Regions from separate parts of the Allobosea sp. P2_B12 genome, predicted to be linked through region 2. Evidence: predicted binding sites of a transcription regulator. Region 2 holds the regulator's gene; the other holds the start of a gene.
The links. Region 2 encodes LexA, which represses DNA repair genes until DNA is damaged. Its sites were predicted from a motif close to TGTTCNNNNTGTGTTCNG; they were not measured.
Positions count from the first base shown of each region.

Region 1: AC1DYU_RS25125 (DNA recombination protein RmuC) is a predicted target of LexA. The motif match lies at 3,930-3,947, and genes of this name have one in related genera.

Region 1 covers NZ_JBFUDG010000017.1:53,200-60,590, reverse strand. The annotation lists gene dapE (succinyl-diaminopimelate desuccinylase) at 1-905, shown strand, start outside; gene AC1DYU_RS25145 (hypothetical protein) at 962-1,549, shown strand; gene truA (tRNA pseudouridine(38-40) synthase TruA) at 1,572-2,309, opposite strand; gene fmt (methionyl-tRNA formyltransferase) at 2,309-3,238, opposite strand; gene def (peptide deformylase) at 3,283-3,861, opposite strand; gene AC1DYU_RS25125 (DNA recombination protein RmuC) at 3,980-5,164, shown strand; gene AC1DYU_RS25120 (OsmC family protein) at 5,165-5,674, opposite strand; gene AC1DYU_RS25115 (ABC transporter ATP-binding protein) at 5,769-6,551, opposite strand; gene AC1DYU_RS25110 (ABC transporter permease) at 6,565-7,323, opposite strand.
Region 2 covers NZ_JBFUDG010000001.1:735,780-743,170, reverse strand. The annotation lists gene trpC (indole-3-glycerol phosphate synthase TrpC) at 1-389, shown strand, start outside; gene moaC (cyclic pyranopterin monophosphate synthase MoaC) at 386-883, shown strand; gene AC1DYU_RS03600 (molybdopterin molybdotransferase MoeA) at 883-2,094, shown strand; gene lexA (transcriptional repressor LexA) at 2,207-2,950, shown strand; gene AC1DYU_RS03590 (ComEC/Rec2 family competence protein) at 2,961-5,231, opposite strand; gene gltX (glutamate--tRNA ligase) at 5,460-6,878, shown strand; gene gltA (citrate synthase) at 7,157-7,391, shown strand, end outside.

The DNA of each region.
Region 1 (7,391 bases), on a different contig from region 2:
TCGGCGGCGTCCTCGAAGACGGCGTTGTGCATGGGCGCGGCGCCTGCGACATGAAGGGCGGGCTTTCCGCGATGATGGCGGCGGCGCTGCGCTTCCGGCGCGACAATCCGAACGCTCCCGGCTCGATCGCCTTTCTCGTCACCGGCGACGAGGAAGGCCCGGCCGTCAACGGCACCGTCAAACTGCTCGACTGGGCGCATGCACGAGGCGAACGCTTCGACCACTGCCTGCTGGGCGAACCGACCAATCCGGTCGCGATGAGCGACATGATCAAGATCGGTCGGCGTGGCTCGCTGACCGGCAAACTCACCGTCAACGGCAAGCAGGGCCACGTCGGCTATCCCCATCTCGCCGACAATCCGATCCGCGGCATAGTGCGATTACTGGCGGCGCTCGACGCCGCGCCGCTCGACCAGGGCACCCAGCATTTCGATCCGAGCAATCTCGAGGTCACGACGCTCGATGTCGGCAATCCCGCGACCAATGTCGTGCCGGCGCAGGCGAAGGCCGTGTTCAACATTCGCTTCAACGATGTCTGGACGCCGGAGACGCTGGCTGCCGAAATCGAACGGCGGCTGCGCGAGGCGGCGGGCAACACCGTGCGCTACGAGATCAGTTTCGAGCCGACCAATTCGGTCGCCTTCCTGACGCAGCCTGGGCCGTTCGTCGCGATGGTCGCGGATGCGGTCGAGGCTGAGACGGGCCAGCGCCCGGCGCTCTCGACCACCGGCGGCACCTCGGATGCGCGCTTCATCAAGAGCTATTGCCCGGTGGTGGAGTACGGCCCGGTCGGCAAGACCATGCATCAGGTCAACGAATCCGTGGCGGTCGCGGACCTGGTGGCGCTGGAGCGGATCACGCATCGTTTACTCACGGCTTATTTTGCAGTGCAGCATGAGGCTTGACGCTGGAGCCGGTTAGGCCAATATTCGCCTTAGACGAAAGTCTAAGGAAGTGGATCATGAGGCTTGCTGCTGAGGACGTGACGCGGTCGCTGCGCGGTTCGTGGCATTTGATGACTCGGGGCTCCGAGGCGCTCCAGGAACTCGACCTGACGCGCGACGGCTTCTGGCGCTCGTTCCTTGCCTTCGCGCTGATGCTGCCGGCCACCATCGCCATCCTGGCCGCAGTGCGGCTGCTCGCCGGGCTGCCCAACTCGGCCGGGTTGTTCGCCTCGCCGGCCTTGGCCATGGCCGTGATCGGAGCCGAACTGCTCGCCGTTCTGGCGGTGCCCGCTCTCCTGATCGCACTCGCGCCGAACCTCGCCCATGCGCCGCGCTTCACCAGCTTCGTCATCGCCTGGAACTGGGCGGGAATCGTCTCGGCCAGCCTGATGGCCGTGCCGGCCGCCGTGTTCGCCATCGGCTGGTCGAACCCGAACCTCGCCGCGATGCAGGCGCTGGCCTTCGGCGCGATCGTGCTGCGGCTGCGCTACTGCGTGGCGCGCGCCGCCTTCGGCAAGGAGAGCGCGATCGCGGCTCCGATCGCGCTGGCGAGCGTGATCGCGGATTACGGCGTGGTGCGCCTCTTCGGGCTGCTGCCGCTGTGACGCGACGGATCGCGCGGCGCCCTCAATAGTCCACCCCTGCCAAATAAAGCCCGCAGGGCGGCGCCAGCGCGGCGCATTGCGAGCGGTCGCACGCCGCCAGGACCTTGCCCAGCTTGTTCTCCGGCCAGCGTCCGGCGCCGACCATCTTCAGGCAGCCGACGATCGAGCGGACCTGATGGTGCAGGAAGGAGCGGGCGTGGACATAGACCACGATCTCGTCGCCCTCGCGGCGGACATCGAGCCGGTCGAGCGTCCGCATCGGGCTGTTGGCCTGGCATTCGGCGGCACGGAAGGTGGTGAAGTCGTGATGGCCGAGCAGCGCCTTGGCCGAGCGGTCCATCGCCTCGTGATCGAGCTTCACCGGCACATGCCAGAGCCGGTCGCGGTCGAGCGCCGGCTGTGCCCGCCGGTCGATGATGCGGTAGAGGTAGTAGCGTCGCTTCGCGGAAATCCGCGCGTCGAAATCGTCGGGTACGGCTTGCGCGCTCACAACCGCGACCGGCAGGCGCTTGAGCCGGGCATTGCTGGCGTCACGCACCACGTCGGTGCGCCAGTCCTTGTCGAGATCGACATGGGCGACCTGATGCGTGGCATGGACGCCGGCATCGGTTCTGCCCGCGCAATGCAGCCTGACCGCATGGCCGCAGAAGGCCTGAATCGCCTCCTCGACGCTTTGTTGTACGGACGGCCCGTTGAGCTGGCGCTGCCAGCCCGAGAAGGGCGTGCCGTCATATTCGATGACGAGCTTGTAGCGCGGCATCAGAGCATGACGCCGGCGGTGAGCCTCGCTCCGCGGAGGAATTCGGCGCCGCTGACCGGCCTGCCGCCGGCCCGCTGGACCTGGATCAGCTTCACGGCGCCTTCAGCACAGGCAACCGTGCCTTCGTCGTCGAGCAGCATGCCGGGCTCGGCCGCGCCGCCGGCAAGCGCCGTGCGCAGGATCTTCAGGCGTTCGGACCCCTTGCCGAGATCGATCTCGGCGAAAGCGCCCGGAAAGGGCGCAAGACCCCGCACGAGATCATGCACCTGCCTCGCCGGGCGGGCCCAGTTCAGCTTCGCCTCGGCATTGCCGATCTTGGCGGCATAGGTGACGCCGACCTCGGGCTGCGGCGTGAAACGCAAGGCGCCACGGCCGAGCGCCGCCAGCGCCCGCACCATCAGATCGGCACCCAGCGGCGCCAGCCGGTCGTGCAGTTCGCCCGACGTCATATCGGGGCCGATCTCCAGCCGCTCGACCATGCCGACCGGGCCGGTGTCGAGGCCCGCCTCCATCTTCATGACGCAGACGCCGCTCTCGGCATCGCCGGCCATGACCGCGCGCTGGATCGGAGCCGCACCGCGCCAGCGCGGCAGCAGCGAGCCGTGCAGGTTGAGGCAGCCGAGCTCCGGCAGATCGAGGATCGCTTGCGGCAGGATCATGCCATAGGCGACGACGACCGCGACATCCGCATCATGCGAGGCGATCTGCTCCGCGACCTCCGCGGTCTTCAGCGTCGAGGGCGTGAACACCGGGATGCCGAAGCGCTCGGCCGCCTTATGCACGGGAGAGGGCTTGAGTTCGAGGCCGCGCCCGGCCTGCGCCGGGGCGCGGGTGTAGCAACTCACGACCTCGTGGCCCTGGCCGATGATCTCGGTGAGGGTCGGCACCGCGAAATCGGGCGTGCCCATGAAGATGACGCGCAAACTCATACGCTGGATGTTACCTTAAACGCGCCATACGGCGGTATGCTTGCTCAGGCGACGCCGTCGCGTTTGGCCTGCTTGGCGAAGCGCTTGGTGACGCGCTCGCGCTTGAGGCGCGAGAGATGATCGATGAACAGGACGCCGTTGAGGTGGTCGATCTCGTGCTGCAGGCAGGTCGCCAGCAGGCCCTCCGCCTCGATCTCCTGGCGCTTGCCGTCGAGATCCGTATAGGCGACCTTGACTGAGGCCGGGCGCTCGACCTCCTCGTAATATTCGGGGATCGAGAGGCAGCCTTCCTCATAGACGCTGGTCTCATCCGAAGACCAGGTGATCTCGGGGTTGATGAAGGCCATCGGCTCGCGCGGCTGGGCGTCACGCTTCTCCTGCGCCTCGCCGCTTTCCGGCTCGTCCTCCTCCGCCTCGCTCGCGGCCCGCTTGGCGACGTCGAGCGTCACGACGCGCCAGGGCGCGCCAATCTGGATGGCGGCGAGGCCGATGCCGGGCGCATCATACATCGTGTCGAACATGTCGGCGACGAGTGTGCGGATTTCGGGTGTGATCTCCTCGACCGGGGTCGAGACCAGCCGAAGCTGGGCATCAGGCAGGATGACGAGTGGGCGGATGGCCATGGACGGGTTTCTGCGCGGGTTTTCGTGACGAACCGGCGACATAAGCTCTTGCGTGCAGTCGGTCAAACTGTTCCGCTTTCGTTCGAATTGATTCACCCGAATCGGCTAAGCTCTCCCCATGAAAGAGATCGCCTTCATCCTGCTCGACCGCCCCGTGACATGGGCCGAGGCCGCTTTGGGCTTCGCTGTCCTGAGCCTCGGCTTGCTCGTCATCGTCGCGCTCTCCGCCTGGCGCGGCGGCCGGGGCCGCGCGCTGGAGGCGGCGATCGCCGCCGAGCGCGCCCGCGAGATGGACGACAAGGTCGCGGAGATGAACCGGCTGCAGTCCGAACTGACCGGACGGATGCAGTCCATGGCCGAGATCCTGTCGACGCGGCAGGGCGATCTGGCGCGGCTCGTCGCCGACCGGATGGACGGCCTGCGCCATCAGGTCGGCCAGGGACTGGAGCAGAACGTCCGCCAGACCTCGGAAAGCCTCGGCAAGCTGCAGGAGCGGCTGGCCGTGATCGATTCGGCACAGAAGAACCTGACCGACCTGACCTCTGAAGTGGTGACGCTGAAGGACGTGCTCTCCAACAAGCAGGCGCGCGGCGCCTATGGCCAGGGCCGGATGGAGGCGATCATCCGCGACGGTCTGCCCGCGGCGTTCTTCGCCTTCCAGCCGCAGCTCTCCAATGGCCGGCGGCCGGACTGCATGGTGACCCTGCCGGGCGACGGGCGCGGACTGGTGATCGACGCCAAGTTCCCGCTGGAGAGCTTCACGCTGCTGCGCGAGGCGCGCGGCGACGAGGCGCGCAAGGCTGCCGGGATCCGCGTCCGCAACGATGTCGGCGTCCATGTGAAGGACATTGCCGAGCGCTATTTCCTGCCCGGCGAGACGCAGGACATGGCGCTGCTCTTCGTGCCGTCGGAATCGATCTATGCCGATCTGCACGAGCATTTCGACGACGTCATCCAGAAGGCGCATCGCGCCCGGATCATGATCGTCTCGCCATCGCTGCTGGCGCTGGCGATCCAGCTGATGCAGTCGCTGGTGCGCGACGCCCGCATGCGCGAGGAGGCGCAGGTGATCCAGAGCGAGGTCGGCAAGCTGCTCGTCGATGTCCGGCGGCTGGGCGAACGGGCCGAGAAGCTCGACCAGCATTTCCGCCAGACCCAGGACGACGTCGCCGGAATCCGCACCTCAGCCGGCAAGATCACGGGCCGAGGCGAGCGTATCGTGGCGCTGGAGTTCGACGATGCGAAGGCCGAGCCGACGCTGCCCTTCGCGGAGGGGTTAGCGCTGAAGAACGCGGCGGAGTGATCAGCTAACCGACAGCGTCGCCGACAGCTCCGGCTTCACATTCAGCGTCTGGAACACGACGCAGTAGCGCTCGGTCAGCTTCAGCAGGGCGTCGAGCTTCTCCTGCGGGGCGTCGGTCTCGACCTCGAAGGAGAGCCGGATCGCCTTGAAGCCGACGGCTGCATCCCTGGCGACGCCGAGGGTGCCGCGGAAGTCGAGATCGCCCTCCGCATGGACGATGCCCTTCTTCAGCTCGATCTCGAGCGCGGTCGCGACCGCCTTCAGCGTGACGCCGGCGCAGGCGACCAGCGCCTCCAGCAGCATGTCGCCCGAGCAGAGTTCGGCACCGGTGCCGCCCGTAGCCGGATGCAGGCCGGCGAGCGCGATGGCGCGGCCGGTCTCGACCTTGCAGGCGATATGCTGGTCGTCGAGCTCGCCACGGGCCTTGAGCGTGACGACCGCGGCATCGGGATCGGTGCGGTAGGCATCCTTGAGCGGAGCCTGAAGAGCGCGAAGGGCGGTGACGTCCATGGTCGGGAACCTCGGATTCAGATGGGCCTGTCGGGATGGCTGATAGAGCCTTGCGCGGCCGCAGACCATCGCAAAGCGAGCGAGGGGCGAGACATCACCACCACATCCCCGCCGTCTCGGCCGTCTTCTGCTGATGCGGGGCTTCGTCGCGCAGCGAGCGGTCGAGGCTGCGCAAGACCTCGCGCTTGGCGGCGTCGAAGGCCGGCGAGAGCCGGTCGCGCGGGCGGGCGAGCGGGTTGTCGAACTCGTCGAAGATGCGGCCGGGCTTGGGCTGCATCACCACGATGCGATCGGCCAGCGTCACCGCCTCCTCAACGTCATGGGTCACCATCACCATGGTCGGGCGGCTCTCGGCCCAGAGTGCCAGGAGATGGCCGTGCAGGCTCGCCCGCGTGGTGGCGTCGAGCGCCGAGAAGGGCTCGTCCATCAGGAGCAGCTTCGGCCGCGTCACCAGCGCGCGTGCGATCGCGACGCGCTGCTGCTGGCCGCCGGAGAGTTCGCGCGGCCAGCGCCCGTCATGGCCGGCAAGGCCGACCCGGACGAGCGCGTTGGTGACCAATCCCTCGCGCTCGAAGGCCGAGAGATGCGACAGGCCGAAGCCGACATTCTCGGCCACCGAGAGCCAGGGAAACAGGCGCGGCTCCTGGAAGATGACGCCGACATCGGCGCGCGGCACGGTGATGGTCTCGCCGTTCAGAAGGATGCGCCCGGCGCTCGGACGGTCCAGCCCGGCGATCAATCGCAGCAGCGTGGTCTTGCCGCAGCCGGAGCCGCCGACCAGCGCCAGGATCTCGCCCGGCGCGACGTCGACGGTGACGGCCGAGAGCGCCTGCGTGCCGTCGGCATAGGTTTTCGACAGGGTCTCGAAGCTCAGCATCGAGGGCGACTTTCTAGAGTTTGTCGCGGGCCGTATCCTGCCAGGCGAGGACCGGTCGCGTCAGGGCGACGAGGAGCCCATCCGCCAGCTTGCCGAGCACGGCAAAGCTGATGATGGCCGCGATGATGGTGTCGGGACGGCCAAGCTGCTGGCCGTCCACCAGGAGGTAACCGAGGCCCTCGCTCGCGCCCATGATCTCGGCTGCGACCACGAACATGAAGCCGAGCCCCAGGCCCGAGCGCAGCGCCGTGATCCAGTCCGGCAGGATCGCCGGCAGCAGCACCCGCCGGACCATCGCCAGCCGGCCGAGCCGGAAGACGCGGCCAACCTCGACGATCTTGCGGTCGATGCCCTGGATCGCGGCGGCGACGCCGAGATAGACCGGGAAGAACACGCCGACCGCGATCAGCGCGACCTTCGAGGCCTCGAAGATGCCGAGCCAGAGGATGAAGAGCGGCACCCAGGCGATCGAGGGGATGGCGCGCAAGGCCTGAAGCGTGGGATCGAGCAGGCCGCGCGCCACCGGCAATGCGCCGGTCACCGCGCCGAGCAGCGTGCCTGCCGCCGCGCCGAGGCCGAAGCCCGCCGCGACCCGCCAGAGCGTCGCCATCGCATGGGTGAGCAATTCACCCGATGCCGCGAGGCTCCAGAGCGTTCTGCCGACCACGCTTGGCGGCGGCATCAGCCGGCCGTTGGCGAGGCCGGCCTTGACCGCGATCTCCCACAGGACCGCCAGCAGAATCGGCAAGGCGAAGCCGGCGAGCGCGAGCATCCCGCGGCGCGGCCTTGGGCGGGAGGGGCCGCCGCGCTCGCCGGCACCGGCCGTCTCGACGCCGAGCG
Region 2 (7,391 bases):
TCCTGATCATCATGGCCGGCGTCGACGACGCCACCGCGCGCGATCTCGAGGCTACGGCCTTCGAGCTCGGCATGGACGTTCTGGTCGAGGTCCATGACGAAGCCGAGCTCGACCGCGCGCTTGCCCTGAAGAGCCCGTTGCTCGGCATCAACAACCGCGATCTGCGCGATTTCAAGGTCGATCTTGCGGTCACCGAAAGGCTGGCGCCGCGCGTGCCGGTGGACCGCATCGTCGTCAGCGAGAGCGGCATCTTTAGCCATGCAGACATCCTCAGGCTGAACCGGATCGGCGTCGGCACCTTTCTCGTCGGCGAAAGCCTGATGCGGCAGGCCGATGTCGCGGCTGCGACGCGCGAACTCCTCACCGGGATGCAGGACAGCGCAGCGTGAGCCAGCTCAGCCATCTCGATGCGCGCGGACAGGCCCATATGGTCGATGTCGGCGAAAAGGCGGAGACCTCGCGGACCGCCATCGCGGAAGGCTGCGTCGTGATGCAGCCGCAGACTCTGGCGATCGTGCGCGACGGCGATGCCAAGAAGGGCGACGTGCTGGGTACCGCCCGGCTCGCCGGCATCATGGCCGCCAAGAAGACGCATGAGCTGATCCCGCTCTGCCACCCGCTGCTGATCAGTAAGGTTACGGTCGATCTGGAGCTGGACGAGGCGCTGCCGGGCGTGCGCGTGCGCGCCGAGGTCAGGATGAAGGGCCAGACCGGCGTCGAGATGGAGGCGCTGACCGCCGTCAGCGTCGCCTGCCTGACGGTCTACGACATGGTCAAGGCGGCCGACCGGGCCATGCGGATCGAGGGCATCCGGCTCCTGCACAAATCGGGCGGCAAGTCCGGCACCTTCGAGGCCGGCGGCGCCGAGGCGGAGACCATCTGATGGCCCTGACCCCGGTCCCGGTCGCGCTGAAGGCGCTGCTCGACAGCGTGCCGGCAGCGACCCCGGCCGAGACCCTGCCGCTGGTGCAATGCGCCTGGCGCGTGCTGGCCGCGGACGTTGTCGCGCTGCGGACGCAACCGCCCTTCGCCAATTCGGCGATGGATGGCTATGCCGTGCGGGCGGACGATCTGGCGCTGGGCAGTACCTTGCGCGTCATCGGCGAATCCGCTGCCGGTCGCTCCTTTGCGGGCTCACTTGCGGCCGGCGAGGCCGTGCGCATCTTCACCGGCGCGCCGATCCCTGAAGGTGCCGATACCATCCTGATCCAGGAGAATGCCGACGGCGTCGGCACCGATACGATCCGCATTCGGGAGGGCGCGGCCAAGGGCAAGTTCATCCGAGCAGCCGGGCTCGACTTCACCACGGGCGACGTGCTGCTCAAGGCAGGGCGCAGGCTCGACAGCGCCGCGTTGGGCCTCGCTGCCGCGGCAGGACATCCGGCCCTGCCGGTGCGCGCTAAGCCGCTGGTCGCGATCCTCGCCACCGGCGACGAACTCGTCTCGCCCGGAGAAATCGTCGGACCCGACCAGATCGTCGCCTCGAACAGCTTCTCGCTGGCTGCGCTGGTCGAGCAGGCCGGCGCGACCGCGCTCGATCTCGGCATCGCGCGCGACAATTATCCCGATCTCGCCGCTCGGATCGAGCGCGCCCGCTCGGCCGGCGCCGATGTGCTGATCACGCTGGGCGGCGCCTCGGTCGGCGCGCACGACCTCGTGCAGGAGGCGCTGACGCGGGGCGGCATGGCTCTCGGCTTCTGGAAGATCGCGATGCGCCCGGGCAAGCCGATGATGACCGGCCGGCTCGGCGAGATGGTCGCGGTCGGCCTGCCCGGCAACCCGGTCTCCTCGATCGTCTGTGGCCATCTCTTCGTCGTGCCGCTGATCGAGGCGCTGCTGGGCATGCCCGATCCCGAGCGCGATCGCAGCGAACCCGGCATCCTCGGCCGCGACATGCCGGCCAATGACGAGCGCGAGGATTACCTGCGCTCCGACCTCGCTTTGACAGAAGCCGGCTGGGAAGCGACGCCGTTCGACCGGCAGGATTCCTCGATGCTCGGCCTGCTGGCACGCGCGCAGGCGCTGGCAATCCGCCCCGCCTTTGCAGCGCCCGCCAGAAAAGGCGATCCCTGCCGCATCATCAGGCTGCGCTGAACGCTGGTCCCGCGCGCGTTTTGCTTGCAGAACACAACACGAACGAGTATGGTGTTCGTGATTTGTTTCGAATCCGAACCCAGATTCAATCATCATCGCGCCGGCGGGGACCATGCTGACACGCAAACAGTTCGAACTGCTTCGCTTCATCCAGGAACGCCTGCGCGAAAGCGGCGTGCCGCCCTCCTTCGACGAGATGAAGGACGCGCTCGATCTGAAGTCCAAATCCGGCATCCACCGCCTGATCATGGCGCTGGAGGAGCGCGGCTTCATCCGCCGCCTGCCGAACCGGGCCCGGGCGCTCGAGATCATCAAGCTGCCCGAGGGCGTCGGTGCCGGCGGCCAGCCAGCCGCACGCGGCCGTTTCAATCCGTCGATCGTCCAGGGCGGACTCGGCAAGGATGGCGGGCTCGGCCGGGATGGCGGGCTCGGCAAGGTCAGGCCGGTCGAGACCGTGCCCGAGGATGCGCGGGGAACCATCTCGATCCCGGTGATGGGTCGCATCGCGGCCGGCACGCCGATCTCCGCGATCCAGAGCCGCAGCCATAGCGTCGCCCTGCCGGCCGACATGCTCGGCACGGGCGAGCATTACGCGCTCGAGGTTCGCGGCGATTCCATGGTCGATGCCGGCATCCTCGACGGCGACACGGTGGTGATCCGGCGCCAGGACAGCGCCAATACCGGCGACATCATCGTCGCCCTGATCGACGACGAGGAAGCAACGCTGAAGCGGCTGCGCAAGCGCGGCTCCTCGATCGCGCTCGAAGCCGCCAATCCGGCCTATGAAACGCGCGTGCTCGGCCCGGACCGGGTCAAGATCCAGGGCCGGCTGGTCAATCTGATGCGGCGCTACTGAAGCCGCGGCCTTACGGAAGCCGCTCGGGCTCGGCGTCGTCCACGGGCGGCGCTGCGGCTTGCGCTGCCGGTGCGGTCTGCCGTGCCTGCGCTGACGGCGGGGTCTCGGCCTTGCGGCTCCAGGGGCGGTCGCCGCCCTGCTCGGAAGCGTGGCTGCGCCAGCCGCCGAGCCGGCGCACCAGCGCGGTCGCGCCATCACGGTTCAAGGCCGTGCGGTCGACGAGTTTCGCGGCGCAGGGCGCGGTCCAGGGGATTGGTGTGACGACGAGGTCGGCGCGCCGGCAATCCTCGATGATAGCGAGCCGGTCGCGGGCATAGGCGATGCTGCGACCATCCTTCGTCGCGATCACGCAGCCGAGCGCATCGCAGGCCGCGCCCTGGCGCAAGGCGAAGTCATCGGGGTTGCGGCCGTCGCCATCGGCGGTGAGCCATTGCTGCAGGACGAAGCGGCTCGGCTTGCCGGCCAGGATCAACCGGTCGTCCTTGCCGCGCACGGCGATGCCGGAGCCGTCGCGCTCGATCAGGATGTCGGGCCGCTCGGGCTTCGCGGCGACGGCGACGCCTCCAATCAGCGGCAGGATGGCGAGCAGGCGCAGCTTCGTCGTCCAGAGCGTGATCCAGAGCAGCGATGCGGCGAAGCAGGCGAGCGCCGCCGGACCGAAGGCAGCGATGACGAGCGTCGAATGGTCGATGGTCGCGACCCAATGCGCCAGCTTCAGCACGACGTCCGAGGCAAAGCCCATCAGCCACCAGGCCGGTGCATCGAGCCCGAAGGGATAGGCCAGCACGCCGAAGACCGCCGCCGGCATGACGCAGAGAGACACGAAAGGCAGCGCCAGCGCGTTGCCGAGCAGGCCGAAGGGATTGAAGGTCTGGAAGTGATAGGCGCCGAAGGGCGCGGTCGCGGCCGTCGCCAGCAGCGTCGTGATCACGATGCCGGTCGCCGCGATCCAGAGCGGCCGGATTGGCCAGGGCAGGACAGAGGGCGGCTGAGGGCGGCCGCGGTTCTCCCAGCGCTCGGCGAAGGCGATGAGCGCCGCGACCGCGCCGAAGGACATCTGGAAGCTCGGCCCCAGCAGGGCCTCGGGTTCGCGCAGCAGCACGATCATCGCCGCCAGCGCGAGATTGCGCATGCTCAGCGCCGGACGGTCGACCAGGATCGCGCCGAGCATGACGAGCGTCATGATCAGCGAGCGCACCGTCGCGACCTCGGCGCCCGAAAAGACGCAGTAGCCGATCGCGCCGATCATGGCCGCGACGGCGGCGAACTTCTTGACCGGCCATCGCAGCGCCAGCGTCTGCGACAAAGCGAGCAGCGCCCGCACCAGCCAGAAGATCGTGCCAGCGGCCAGCACCATATGCAGGCCCGAGATCGAAACGATGTGGTAGATGCCGGCCGCGCGCAGATCGGTATTGGTGGTCTCGGTGATCAGGCCGCGCTTGCCGGTGACGAGAGCGGCCGCCATGGCGCCGGCCTGGCCGCCGCCGATCTCGGCGATGCGACGGGTCAGGGCGTTGCGCGCACGGTCGATTCCCGCCGCCAGCATCAACTCGCTCGGCGGCGGACGCGGTGGCGGCGTCAGACTGATCTTGCCAGGAATGCTGCCAACGGCGCCAAGCCCGCGAAAGAAGGCATCGCGGCCGAAATCATAGCCGCCCGGCCGTGCCGGACCCGGCGGCGGCAGCAGGCGCGCCACGGCCGCGATATGATCGCCCGGCGAGACCGTGCCGGCGCGGACATTGACGCGGACACGCCTGGGCCAGCGCTCGGGCTCCACGCCGGCAAGCCCGGTCACCAGGATGACGAGGCGGGCGCCGGCATCGCGCGCCTCGACCGATTCCACGAAACCCGTGACCTGGCCGATGCGCGGACGATCCAGCATCGGCGCGGCGACCGTCGCAGTTCGCCAGGCCGCCGCTGCAAAGCCCGCGAAGGCGGCAGCGCAGCCAAGGCAGATGAACGGTGCGAGACGGCGCTGCCTGAGCACAAGCGCTCCGGCACAGGCCCCGGAGAAGCCGGTCAGCGGTGCCCAGAGCGCCGGCTCGCGGTCGGCGGCGAAGTAGAGCAGGATGCCTGCTCCCATCATCACCGGCAGCCAGAGGAAGAGCCGGCGGCGCTCGGCCTCCTGCGACAACGCGGCGACAAGACCATCCCGCCATGCGGACAGCGTCAGATGAAGGCCGGGTCCGCCGAGCACGAAGGCGGGCGGGCGCAGCGACAGCACGCCGACCCGCGCACCGCGCGGTCCCGCTGAACGCCCCTGCCCCGGCGCCGGCTGCATCGGCCGCTCCCCGCCTTATGCCAATACGATCCTGCCGCTTGCGATTTTGCCAGCTGCGATGTTGCGCTTAACGCAGGCGGCCGGAGCATGTTACAGGGGCGGCGCCGGTTGTCATCATACGCCCGGCACGATCCTGCGTCGGGATCACCTGCGTTCGTCTTCTCCCCGTTTGGCCGTGTTTTTTCGATCGCTGGGCCATCCCTCTTTGCCCAGCCGGAGCTTGTCTTCATGAGCGATGCCGTCGTCACCCGCTTTGCGCCCTCGCCCACCGGCTTCCTGCATATCGGCGGCGGGCGCACGGCGCTGTTCAACTGGCTCTATGCCCGCCGGCATGGCGGCAAGATGCTGCTGCGCATCGAGGACACCGACCGCGAACGTTCGACCGATGCGGCGATCACCGCGATCCTCGACGGGCTGAAATGGCTCGGTCTCGATTGGGATGGCGACACCGTCTACCAGTTCCAGCGCGCGGCGCGGCATCGCGAGGTCGCCGAGCAGATGCTCGCCAGCGGCAACGCCTATCGCTGCTATGCGACGCCGGCCGAACTGGACGAGATGCGCGAGCAGGCCAAGGCCGCCGGCAAGCCGATGCGCTATGACGGGCGCTGGCGCGACCGCGATCCCGCGACTGCGCCTGAGGGCGTCAAGCCGGTCATCCGCCTGCGTGCGCCCCAGACCGGCGAGACCGTGGTCGAGGACGAGGTCCAGGGCCGTGTCGTCTGGCAAAACGAGAACCTCGACGATCTCGTGCTGCTGCGCTCGGACGGCAACCCGACCTATATGCTGGCCGTGGTGGTCGACGACCATGACATGGGCGTGACCCATGTCATCCGCGGCGACGACCACCTGACCAATGCCGCGCGCCAGACCCAGATCTACCAGGCGATGGGCTGGACCGTGCCGAGTATGTCGCACATCCCGCTGATCCACGGCGCCGACGGCGCCAAACTGTCGAAGCGCCATGGCGCACTCGGCGTCGATGCCTATCGCGCCATGGGCTATCTGCCGGCAGCCCTGCGCAACTACCTGCTGCGCCTCGGCTGGAGCCATGGCGACCAGGAGGTCTTCTCGACGCAGGAGATGATCAAACTGTTCAACCTGAACGCGATCGGGCGCTCGGCAGCCCGCTTCGACTTCGCCAAGCTGGAGAGCCTGAACGGCCTCTACATGCGCCAGTCCGACGATCGCGACCTGCTCGACGCGCTGAAGGTGATCCTGCCCGAGATCGGGCCGGCGCGCGGCGTGCCTGCGACCCTGTCGCCGGAGCTTGAGGCGCGCTTCCTCGCGGCCATGCCGGGCCTGAAGGACCGCGCCAAAACGCTGATCGAACTGCTCGACAGCGCCTATTATCTCTATGCGACGCGCCCGCTCCAGCTCGACGCCAAGGCCACGGCCCTGCTCGACGATGCGGCCAGGCAGCGCCTGCCCGGCTTGGCGGCGAAGCTTTCCGCCGTGAACGACTGGTCGGTCGCGGCCCTGGAGGCGGCCGTGCGCGGCTATGCGGAAGAGCAAGGCCTCAAGCTCGGCCAGGCGGCACAGCCACTGCGTGCGGCTCTGACTGGCCGGGCCATGTCGCCCGGGCTGTTCGACGTGATGGCCGTGCTCGGACGCGAAGAGACGCTGGCACGGCTCTCCGACCAGACATGAGCGGCGGTCTTTGCAGACCGTCTTTCAGCTCGGTTGAACAGCCTCTGCAAATGGTCTAGTGACGCGACGTGTGGCCTGCTCCGGCACCTGCCGTATCGGGCACAAATATTGCTTGAAAATCAGTCGGATGAACCGCTCCTTCGACCTGCCCGCCTCAGCCCCGACACGCCCCTGTCATGTCGGGCATGTCTGACGACGGACTGGTCTCCATGGACAACCCGGGACGAAATCGAGCGGGACGGCGACTGACAGCAGCGAGCCTGAAAGGATCGGTATCGATGAGCGGAACCACCAGCCAGCTTCAGGTCGACGGCAAGACCGTCGACATGGCGATCAAGACGGGCTCGATCGGCCCGTCCGTCATCGACATCGGCAAGCTCTACGCCCAGACGGGCATGTTCACCTATGATCCGGGCTTCACCTCGACGGCGAGCTGCGAGTCGCAGATCACCTATATCGACGGCGACGAGGGCGTCCTGCTCTATCGCGGCTACCCGATCGAACAGCTCGCCG